Regions from separate parts of the Streptomyces sp. NPDC053542 genome, predicted to be linked through region 2. Evidence: riboswitches for the same ligand, from Rfam matches in the RefSeq annotation. Region 2 holds a riboswitch; each other region holds the start of a gene.
The links. Region 2 has a riboswitch for cobalamin ahead of metE (5-methyltetrahydropteroyltriglutamate--homocysteine S-methyltransferase). Riboswitches for the same ligand answer to the same signal wherever they lie in the genome.
Positions count from the first base shown of each region.

Region 1: linked by a shared signal. The riboswitch ahead of ACIGXO_RS30365 (cobalamin biosynthesis protein) and the one ahead of metE (5-methyltetrahydropteroyltriglutamate--homocysteine S-methyltransferase) in region 2 are both predicted to bind cobalamin.
Region 3: linked by a shared signal. The riboswitch ahead of ACIGXO_RS16855 (HoxN/HupN/NixA family nickel/cobalt transporter) and the one ahead of metE (5-methyltetrahydropteroyltriglutamate--homocysteine S-methyltransferase) in region 2 are both predicted to bind cobalamin.
Region 4: linked by a shared signal. The riboswitch ahead of ACIGXO_RS02030 (CbtB-domain containing protein) and the one ahead of metE (5-methyltetrahydropteroyltriglutamate--homocysteine S-methyltransferase) in region 2 are both predicted to bind cobalamin.

Region 1 covers NZ_JBITXL010000012.1:261,464-263,654, reverse strand. Annotated here, with positions in the region: gene ACIGXO_RS30375 (caspase family protein) at 1-336, opposite strand, end outside; gene ACIGXO_RS30370 (hypothetical protein) at 343-774, opposite strand; cobalamin riboswitch at 975-1,109, shown strand; gene ACIGXO_RS30365 (cobalamin biosynthesis protein) at 1,266-2,191, shown strand, end outside.
Region 2 covers NZ_JBITXL010000001.1:688,953-691,143, forward strand. Annotated here, with positions in the region: gene ACIGXO_RS02990 (amino acid adenylation domain-containing protein) at 1-712, opposite strand, end outside; cobalamin riboswitch at 874-1,094, shown strand; gene metE (5-methyltetrahydropteroyltriglutamate--homocysteine S-methyltransferase) at 1,249-2,191, shown strand, end outside.
Region 3 covers NZ_JBITXL010000005.1:422,143-424,333, reverse strand. Annotated here, with positions in the region: gene ACIGXO_RS16855 (HoxN/HupN/NixA family nickel/cobalt transporter) at 59-1,174, opposite strand; cobalamin riboswitch at 1,206-1,425, opposite strand; gene ACIGXO_RS16850 (helix-turn-helix domain-containing protein) at 1,422-2,191, opposite strand, start outside.
Region 4 covers NZ_JBITXL010000001.1:447,257-449,447, reverse strand. Annotated here, with positions in the region: gene ACIGXO_RS02035 (CbtA family protein) at 1-597, opposite strand, end outside; gene ACIGXO_RS02030 (CbtB-domain containing protein) at 617-841, opposite strand; cobalamin riboswitch at 872-1,015, opposite strand; gene ACIGXO_RS02025 (histidine phosphatase family protein) at 1,136-1,792, shown strand; gene ACIGXO_RS02020 (IclR family transcriptional regulator) at 1,769-2,191, opposite strand, start outside.

The DNA.
Region 1 (2,191 bases), on a different contig from region 2:
CTCGTCCTGCGCCACCCGCGAGGAGCCGACCAGCAGATGCAGGTCGCTGCCGTCGCGCCGGACCCGGCCGTGCCCGGAGAAGTAGACGAGCAGCAGCCCGCGCGCCTCGTGGGCCGCGGTGCGCAGCGCGGCGGTCAGCTCCTCGGGGGTGTCCGGGCGCAGCGGTGTCACTTCCTGGGGCAGGAAGAGGTCGGTGGCCGGGGCGCACAGCACCCGGCCCAGTTCGTCGGGGTTGGCGAAGACGGCGTCGAGGTCGTGCAGCCGGGGGTCCTGGTACCGGCTGACGCCGATGATCAGCGCGCGGTTCCGCTTGCCCCGCGCGTCGTAGAGAGGCATCGCCGGTTACTCCGTGCCGACGCGGCCGCCCTGGTCGTCGCGTTCGGTGCGCGGATCGGGGTCGTCGAGGCGGCGGTGTCCGGAGGCGTCGGTGATGTCCACTCCCGGGGTCTCGCCCCTGGCGGCGGTCTCCCGGCGGTGGGCGAGCCACTCCCGCAGGGCGATGAGGAGCTGCTCGGTCATCGGCGCCGCGACCGCGCCGATGAGGACCAGGACGAGGTCGTCGACACCGACGGCCATCTCGGGGCCCTGGCCCGCCGCGTCCGCGTCCGTGCGCGGGGCGGTCTCCGCCCCCGGCGCCCGGCGCCAGTCGTGGTTGCCGGGCGTCAGCCAGGACTCTCGCTGGAGCCAGCGCTGGAGGTCCTCCAGATCCTGGCCCCCGTCGTGGGTCCCGGTGACTCTGATGCGTACCTCGTGGTGCTCCCGGCTCTCCGTCATCCCGTCCCCCTCCTGCGGCACCTTTGCCATAGGTGCCCCGATGGTGTCGTGCCGGAGGTACGGCAGGCAACAGGTCGTCAACTGTCGTCCGCGCTGTGTCCTTGGCCACAGGGCCTGCCATACGTCGGCGTCGCAGGTCAAGGGTGAGTTGACGGGCATTCGCGGCACGTGGTGGACTGCCCGGTGCCATTCGGCGACAGATGAGGAAGTCCGGTGAGAATCCGGCGCGGTCCCGCCACTGTCACCGGGGAGCGCTCCTCCAGAAGAGGCCACGGCCCGCCGCAGACACGGGCTGGAAGGCCGGGGACAGCGCCGATCCGGGAGCCAGGAGACTCTCGTCGCCCGTCACGTCGAGCCAGGGCGCGGACCCTGAGTGAGGACACACGCCATGCCGGGCCCCGAGCCGAGACCCCTGCCTTCCGCCGCTGTTCGCCCGGTACGCGACCGCGTGCGGCCGTCGCTCCGAGGCACGACGGCGGGCTGATCCGACGATGCGTGCCGAACACGCCACCTATGCGTGCGGCGCGGCTCTGGGCTTTCTCGGCGACCTGGCCGTGGGCGATCCCCGCCGCGGCCACCCGGTGGCCGCCTTCGGGCGGGCCGCGGGAGCCGTGGAGCGCGGGCTGTGGCGCGATCACCGTGGATACGGAGCGGCGCACACCGCGCTGTGCGCCGGCGGGGCCGCGGTGGGCGCGGCCCTGCTCTCCCGTGCCGTACGCCGCTGCGCCCCCGCACACGTAGCGCTGACCGCCGCCGCCACCTGGGCCGTGCTGGGCGGGACGACGCTGGGCCGGGAGGCGCGCGCCATCGGCGGCGCGCTGGAGGCCGGCGACCTGGACGTGGCGCGCGAGCGGCTGCCGCACCTGTGCGGCCGCGACCCGCAGGCGCTGGACGGGCAGCAGATGGCCCGCGCGGTCGTGGAGTCCGTCGCCGAGAACACCTCCGACGCGGTCGTGGGCGCGCTGGTCTGGGGCGCCGTGGGCGGCGTACCGGGGCTGGTCGCCTTCCGCGCGGTCAACACGCTGGACGCGATGGTGGGTCACAAGTCGGACCGCTACCGCCGGTACGGCTGGGCCTCGGCCCGGCTGGACGACGTGGCGGGCTGGCCCGGCGCGCGGCTGACCGCCCTGCTGGCCACCGTCGCCGGGCCCGACCCGCGCGGCGCGTGGCGCGCCTGGCGGGCCGACGGCAAGCAGCACCCGAGCCCCAACGCGGGCCCGGTGGAGGCGTCGTTCGCGGGCGCGCTCGGCGTACGGCTGGGCGGCACGCTCGCGTACGCGGGGCGGGTCGAGCACCGTCCGGTGCTCAACGACGGCGCACGCGCCGTCGAGGGCGCGGACATCGCCCGCGCGGTGCGGCTCTCGCGCCGGGTGAGCGCGCTGGCGCTGGCGACGACGGTCGGGGCGCGGATCGCCGT
Region 2 (2,191 bases):
CATCGAAGGCGCGCGACCGGCCGTCGACGGAGAGGAAGCCGCCCTTGGACTCGGCGATGGTGAAGTGCGGCGCGCAGTGCAGCAGCGTGCCGCCGGCCAGCGCGAGGTCGGTCTCGCCGCGCAGCAGGCTCTGCCGGGCGAGGTGCACGGCGACGAGGGAAGAGCTGCAGGCGGTGTCGAGGGAGACGCTGGGGCCGCGGAAGTCGAAGGCGTGCGAGACGCGGTTCGACACCATCGTCATCATGGTGCCGGTCGTGGTGTGTGCCGTCAGGAAGTCCAGGTCGGCGTAGTGCAGGATGTTGTAGTCCATCGTGAAGGCGCCGATGAACACGCCGATGTCGCGGCCCGCCAGGCCGGCCGGGCGCTGCCCGCCGTCCTCCAGGGCTTCCCAGGAGACCTCCAGGAGCTTGCGCTGCTGCGGGTCGAGGTGCGTGGCCTCGCGCGGGCTGATGCCGAAGAACGCCGGGTCGAACGCGTCGAAGCCGTCGATGTACCCGCCGCGGCCACCGACCAGCCGCCCGGGCTTGGCCCGGTCCCGGCTGCCCAGGGTGGTGACGTCGTACCGGTCGGCCGGGGTCGGGACGATGCAGTCCCGGCCCTCGGCCAGATTCCGCCAGAACGTCCGGTGGTCGTTGGCATGGCCGGGCAGGCGGCAGCCGATACCGATGATGGCGATCCGGTCATTAAAGGTGGAATCAGGCACGCTACTCATACGCGCAAGATAAGGGGGACATGCGACATATTCCGGCACTCTGCCTGACGACACGTCAGGTCAGCTTGTCGGACAGTCGGCCCGGCGGGTGGCGCGCCGGGCGGCGAGGCGTGCGCCGCCCGGACCGGGGGGGTGATGGCACGCGGACGGGGGCAGGGCATAGCCTGACCCGTGCAGCTGGTTCGCCCTGTCCGCCAGACAGGCGCGTCGCAAGAGGGAACCCGGTGGGAATCCGGGACTGCCCCGCAGCGGTGAGCGGGAACGACCGCCGTCATACGCACTGGACCGACCGGGTCCGGGAAGCGACGGCCAGTAGGTGTCCGTGCCTTGGGCGCGGACGTGCTCGTGAGTCCGAAGACCTGCCCGTTGCCCGCACGCGACCTGTCGTGTGCGGCCTCCCGGTGACCTCGAGGGCGGGTCGGCGTACAGCAGGGACGCGGCACACGAGTGCGTGACGGCCCGTCCGCTGTGCACTCCCTTCGCGCTCTCGTGCCCGTCGCCGGGCACTCGGAGACACGCTCGCGAAGGAGAGCAACGTGACCAGCAAGAACACCGCCACGGCCGTACGGGCCACCGTGTACGGCTATCCCCGGCAGGGTCCGGACCGGGAGCTGAAGAAGGCGGTCGAGGGGTACTGGAAGGGCCGCGTCACCGCCGACGCGCTCCGGGAGACCGCCGCGGACCTGCGCCGTTCCGTCTGGGGACAGCTGGCCGAGGCGGGCCTGCACGAGGTGCCGACCGGCGACTTCTCGTACTACGACCATGTGCTGGACACCAGCGTCATGGTCGGCGCGATCCCCGGCCGGCACCGCGCCGCCGTCGAAACGGACGCCCTGGACGGGTACTTCGCCATGGCCCGCGGCACGCAGGACGCGGCGCCGCTGGAGATGACCAAGTGGTTCGACACCAACTACCACTACCTGGTGCCGGAACTGGGCCCGGACACGGTGTTCTCGGCCGACTCGCGCAAGCAGGCCGGCGAGCTGCGTGAGGCCCGCGCGCTCGGCCACACCGCACGGCCCGTCCTGGTCGGTCCCGTGACCTACCTGCTGCTCGCCAAGCCCGCCCCCGGTGTCGACCCCGGCTTCGAGCCGCTGACCCTGCTCGACCGGCTGCTGCCCGTGTACGCGGAGGTCCTCGCCGATCTGCGGGCAGCCGGAGCCGAGTGGGTCCAGCTGGACGAGCCGGCGCTCGTGCAGGACCGCACCCCGGCCGAACTCAACGCGGCGGCCCGTGCCTACCGCGACCTCGGCGCCCTCACCGACCGCCCGCAACTGCTCGTCGCGACCTACTTCGGCCGCCTCGGCGAGGCCCTGCCCGTACTGGCCAAGTCCCCCGTCGAGGGGCTGGCGATGGACTTCACCGAGGCGGCGGCCGGCAACCTGGACGACCTCGCGGCGGCCGGCGGGCTGCCCGGCAAGCGGCTGGTCGCGGGCGTCGTCAACGGCCGCAACGTCTGGATCGACGACCACGAGAAGT
Region 3 (2,191 bases), on a different contig from region 2:
GGGCCGACCAGGGCCCTCACCCTCGGTCGGCCGCCGCCCCTCTCCTCGTACCGGGTGCTCAGCCCTCCGGCGAGGCGGCCACCCGGGCCGCCCACCGCTTTTCGACGCCCGACAGCCGCCAGTAGGCGATCGCCGCCGCCCAGACGACGACGAAGAGGCCGACGATGAGGTAGCCGACGTTGTCCAGCTCCAGGCCGGAGATCCAGCCGGTGACCGCGTCCGTCAGGCCGAGCTTGTCGTGCAGGACGCTGACCAGCTCGATGGTCCCGATGAAGAGCGCCACGGCGATGGAGAGCCCGGTGATCGTGAGGTTGTAGTAGACCTTGCGCACCGGGTTGGAGAACGCCCACTGGTACGCGAAGTTCATGAACGTGCCGTCGAGCGTGTCGAAGAGGCTCATCCCGGCCGCGAACAGCAGCGGCAGGCACAGCACCGCGTACCAGGGCAGCCCGGACGCGGCGCCGCTGCCCGCCATCACCATCAGCGTCACCTCGGTCGCGGTGTCGAAGCCGAGGCCGAGGAGCAGCCCGATCGGGAACATCTGGCCCGGCCGCGTGATGGCCTTGGTGAACCGGCCGAGCACCCGGTTCATGAAGCCGCGCGAGTCCAGCTGCCGCTCCAGCTCCGACTCGTCGTACTCCCCGGCCCGCATGGCACGGAAGACGCGCCAGATGCCGGCCAGCGCGACCAGGTTGAGGGCGGCGATCAGGTAGAGGAACGCCCCGGAGACGGTGGTCCCGACCGTGCCGAGCACCTGATGCGTACGGGACTCCTCGTCCATCAGGATCCCCGCGAGCGCCGCGCCGCCCGAGACCAGCGCGGCCATGATCACGACCATGCTGGAGTGGCCGAGCGCGAACCAGAAGCCCACCGAGACCGGGCGCTTCCCGTCGGCCATGAGCTTGCGGGTGGTGTTGTCGATGGCGGCGATGTGGTCCGCGTCGAACGCGTGCCGCATGCCGAGGGTGTACGCGGTGACGCCCAGGCCGACGCCGAACACCTGGGTGCCGACGGTGTAGTGGCCGGGCACGACGAGCAGGAACAGCACACCGAACGCGACGATGTGCAGCGCGGCTATGACCGCCAGCAGACCGGCGGTCCGTACGGTGTCGCGGCGCTGCCAGCGGAAATCGGGCAGCACGGAAGAAGCAGGGGCATCGGTGGGCAGGGCCATCCGGCGATCACGCTCCAGCACCTCGTGGAATCAGTTCGTGAGATGCCGTGGCCGGTCTCCTGGCTTACGGGTTCACACTCCCGTCCCGGCCTTCCCGCCCGCACTCCGCGGACAGTGGCCCCTCGTACGCACGCGGTGCGCGTACGAGGCAGGGGTCGGTAGCTCCCCGATCACAGTGGCGAGGGCCGCTCCGGAATCGGACCCGAAGGTCTCCACCGGTCTTCCCGAGCACCACGGCCCGGCCACTCTAACCTCCCGCCTCCCGATGCCGGACGGCGTCCTCCGTCGCCGGATCGACGGCCACCGGGTCCGCCGCCCAGCTCCCCAGCAGCCGCAGGGATTCCGCCGAGGCCGAGCCCGGCTCCGCGTGGTAGACGATCAGCTGCTGGTCCGGGTCGGCGGGCAGCCGCAGCGTCTCGTACGACAGGGTCAGCGGCCCGACGACGGGGTGGTGCAGCCGCTTCACGCCGAAGCCCTTGTCCTGCACGTCGTGGGCGGCCCACAGCTGCCGGAACTCCTCGCTCTTGACCGACAGCTCCCCGATCAGCGAGGCGAGCAGCGGGTCGTCGGGATGGCAGCCCGCGTCCATCCGCAGGAAGGCGACGATGTCCGCGGCCTTGCTCTCCCAGTCGACGTAGAGCTCGCGGGAGGCCGGGTCCAGGAAGACCTGCCGGGCGATGTTCCGCTCCTCGGGCGCGAGCGCGGCGTAGTCGCCGAGCAGCGCGCACGCCATGCGGTTCCACCCGATGACGTCCAGGCGGCGGCCCGCCACATACGCCGGTATCCCCTCCATCGAGTCCAGCAGCTGCTGCAGCGCGGGCCGCACCCGCTGCGGGCGCCCCGCGCCGCGCGAGCGCTTGGCCTTGGGTTTGACCAGGTGAGTGAGGTGGGCGCGCTCGGCGGCGGTGAGCCGCAGGGCGTTGGCGATCGCGTCCAGGACGGCGGTGGAGACGTTCTGGCCGTGGCCCTGTTCGAGCCGTACGTAGTACGCGACGCTCACCCCGGCCAGCTGTGCCA
Region 4 (2,191 bases), 240 kb from region 2:
GGAGAAGTCCGCGGGGACCTCGTTCACCGCGGGGAGGAACGCGTACGCGAGGCCGACCACGAAGGCGAAGGCCGCCGAAGCCGCCACGGTCGCGTACCAGTTGCCCAGCCGCGGGGCCAGACGCCGGCCCAGGATGACCGCGCCGACCGCGAGCAGCACGCTGAGCGCGATCATCAGGAAGTACAGGGCGGTGCGCCGGCCCAGTGTGTCCGGGTCGCTCGCGGCCGGCGGGTTGGCCGGGTACTTGAGGAACGGGATCAGGTACACGGCGAGGAAGGCGCCCAGCGAAAGGAGCGCCGCGGTGGCCCGGGGGCCGAAGCGGCCGATGCGGCCCCAGGCGACGCAGAACGCCAGGGCGGCGATGCCGCCGAGCGCTACGCCGTACACGAGGACGCCCGTCGCCAGTCCGCTGGTCGCCTGCATGGTGCGGCTGACCAGTTCCACGCCGTGTTCGTGGCTGTGTGCCTCCTCGTATGCGATGGCCGCATCGATCTCGGGTTCGCCGAGGAGATAGGCCATGACCAGTGCGAGAGCGCCGGCCGCGAGGCCGGCGATCATTCCGCGTACGAGCAGCGCCCGTACGGAGATGGGCTGCATGATGTGCTGCCTCCCGTGCTCAGTGGCAGGGGAAGCCGAGCAGATGCCGGCCGTCGTGGACCCATTCGTGCACGCCCTCGCCGGAGAAGACCGAGGTCACGCCCTGCTCGGTGCCGACGAAGTAGAGCAGGACGAGCATGAGGATGCCGAAGAAGAGGGCCCAAGGTGCGATGGCCTTGAGGGAGATGGGGGTGATCGCCGGCGTTGCGGCGGAGAGGGAAGTGGGCGCAGCGGACTGAGCCATGGCAGTACCTCCAAGGGAACACGCGTCCCGGTCTTGGTGCCTTACGACGGTGCGGGGTCTGACTTCCCCGTCAGCGCCCGGCCCTCGGCAGTGAGGGACGGGACGGAGTACACAGTGGCGCGGCCGTACCGGAGTCTCACCGGCTTCCGTCGCACCGTCGTCATGTCCATGCGACCGTAGCGCCTGCGGGTTCCCGTGGCTATGGCGCGCGGGTGGGGCCGATGTGCGCCCTCCGCGCGCCCAACCGCCTTGCGGGGGTTGGCGGATGGGACGATCAAGGCGGGAGGTCCGAGGATGACGGTGCGCGTGATGTTGGTCTCACCAGCGCTGGGGGAGGCGCAGCGGCAGGTGCGGTTCGACGGGGGAGAGTCCGTGGACGCGGGCGCTCTCCGGCAAACGCGTGCCGTGGCGGCGGCCGTGCGCGCGGAGGTCGTACGGGCGGACATAGTACGAACGGACACAGTACGGGCGGACGCCGCACCGGCAGCGACGCGGTGCTATTACGGCGCGTCGGCACGGTGCCGCGAGACCGCCGTCGCTCTCGGGCTGGAAGCGGCCCGGGCGCCGGAGCTGGGCGATCTCGATGTCGGTTCCTGGCGTGGGCGGACCCTGGACGAGGTCACCGAGGCGGAGCCGCGGGCCGTCGCCGACTGGCTCGCGGACCCCGCGTCCGCCCCGCACGGTGGGGAGTCCCTGCACGCCCTGATCGCCAGGGTGGGGGCCTGGCTGGACGGCCGCTCGGCGGAGACCGGACGGATCACGGCAGTCGTGGAGCCGGCCGTGATCCGTGCGGCATTGGTGCACGCCCTCGGCCTGCCCGCCGCCGTCTTCTGGCGGCTGGACGTCGCACCGCTCTCCGTCACCGAACTCTCGGGCCGAGCCGGGCGGTGGAACCTGCGGTGCGGGCGCCCCCTTGGTTCCGGCCTCTCAGAAGGGGCGCGGCGGCAGTAGTACGGCGAGTTCCTGGGCCGCTGTGGCCAGGGCGGGGCGCAGGGCCAGCAGGTCCTCCGTGGGCATGCGGAAGGCGGGGGCCGCGACGGAGAGGGCGGCGTGGGCGATGCCGTCCGGGGAGAGGATGGGGACGCCCAGCGCGCGGATGCCCGGCTCGTGTTCCTCGTCGGCGAGCGCGTGGCCTTCGGCGCGTACCTTCTCGATTTCGGAGCGGAACGCGGCACGGTCGGTGATCGAGTGGGGGCCCAGCTTGGTCAGTTCGACGCTTTCGGTGAGCGATTCGCGTACCTCGGCGGGTGCGAAGGCGATCAGTACCTTGCCCATCGAGGTGCAGTGCACCGGGCCGTGCTTGCCGGGCTCGCCGCGCACGCTCACCTGCTGCGGTCCCTCGACGTGATG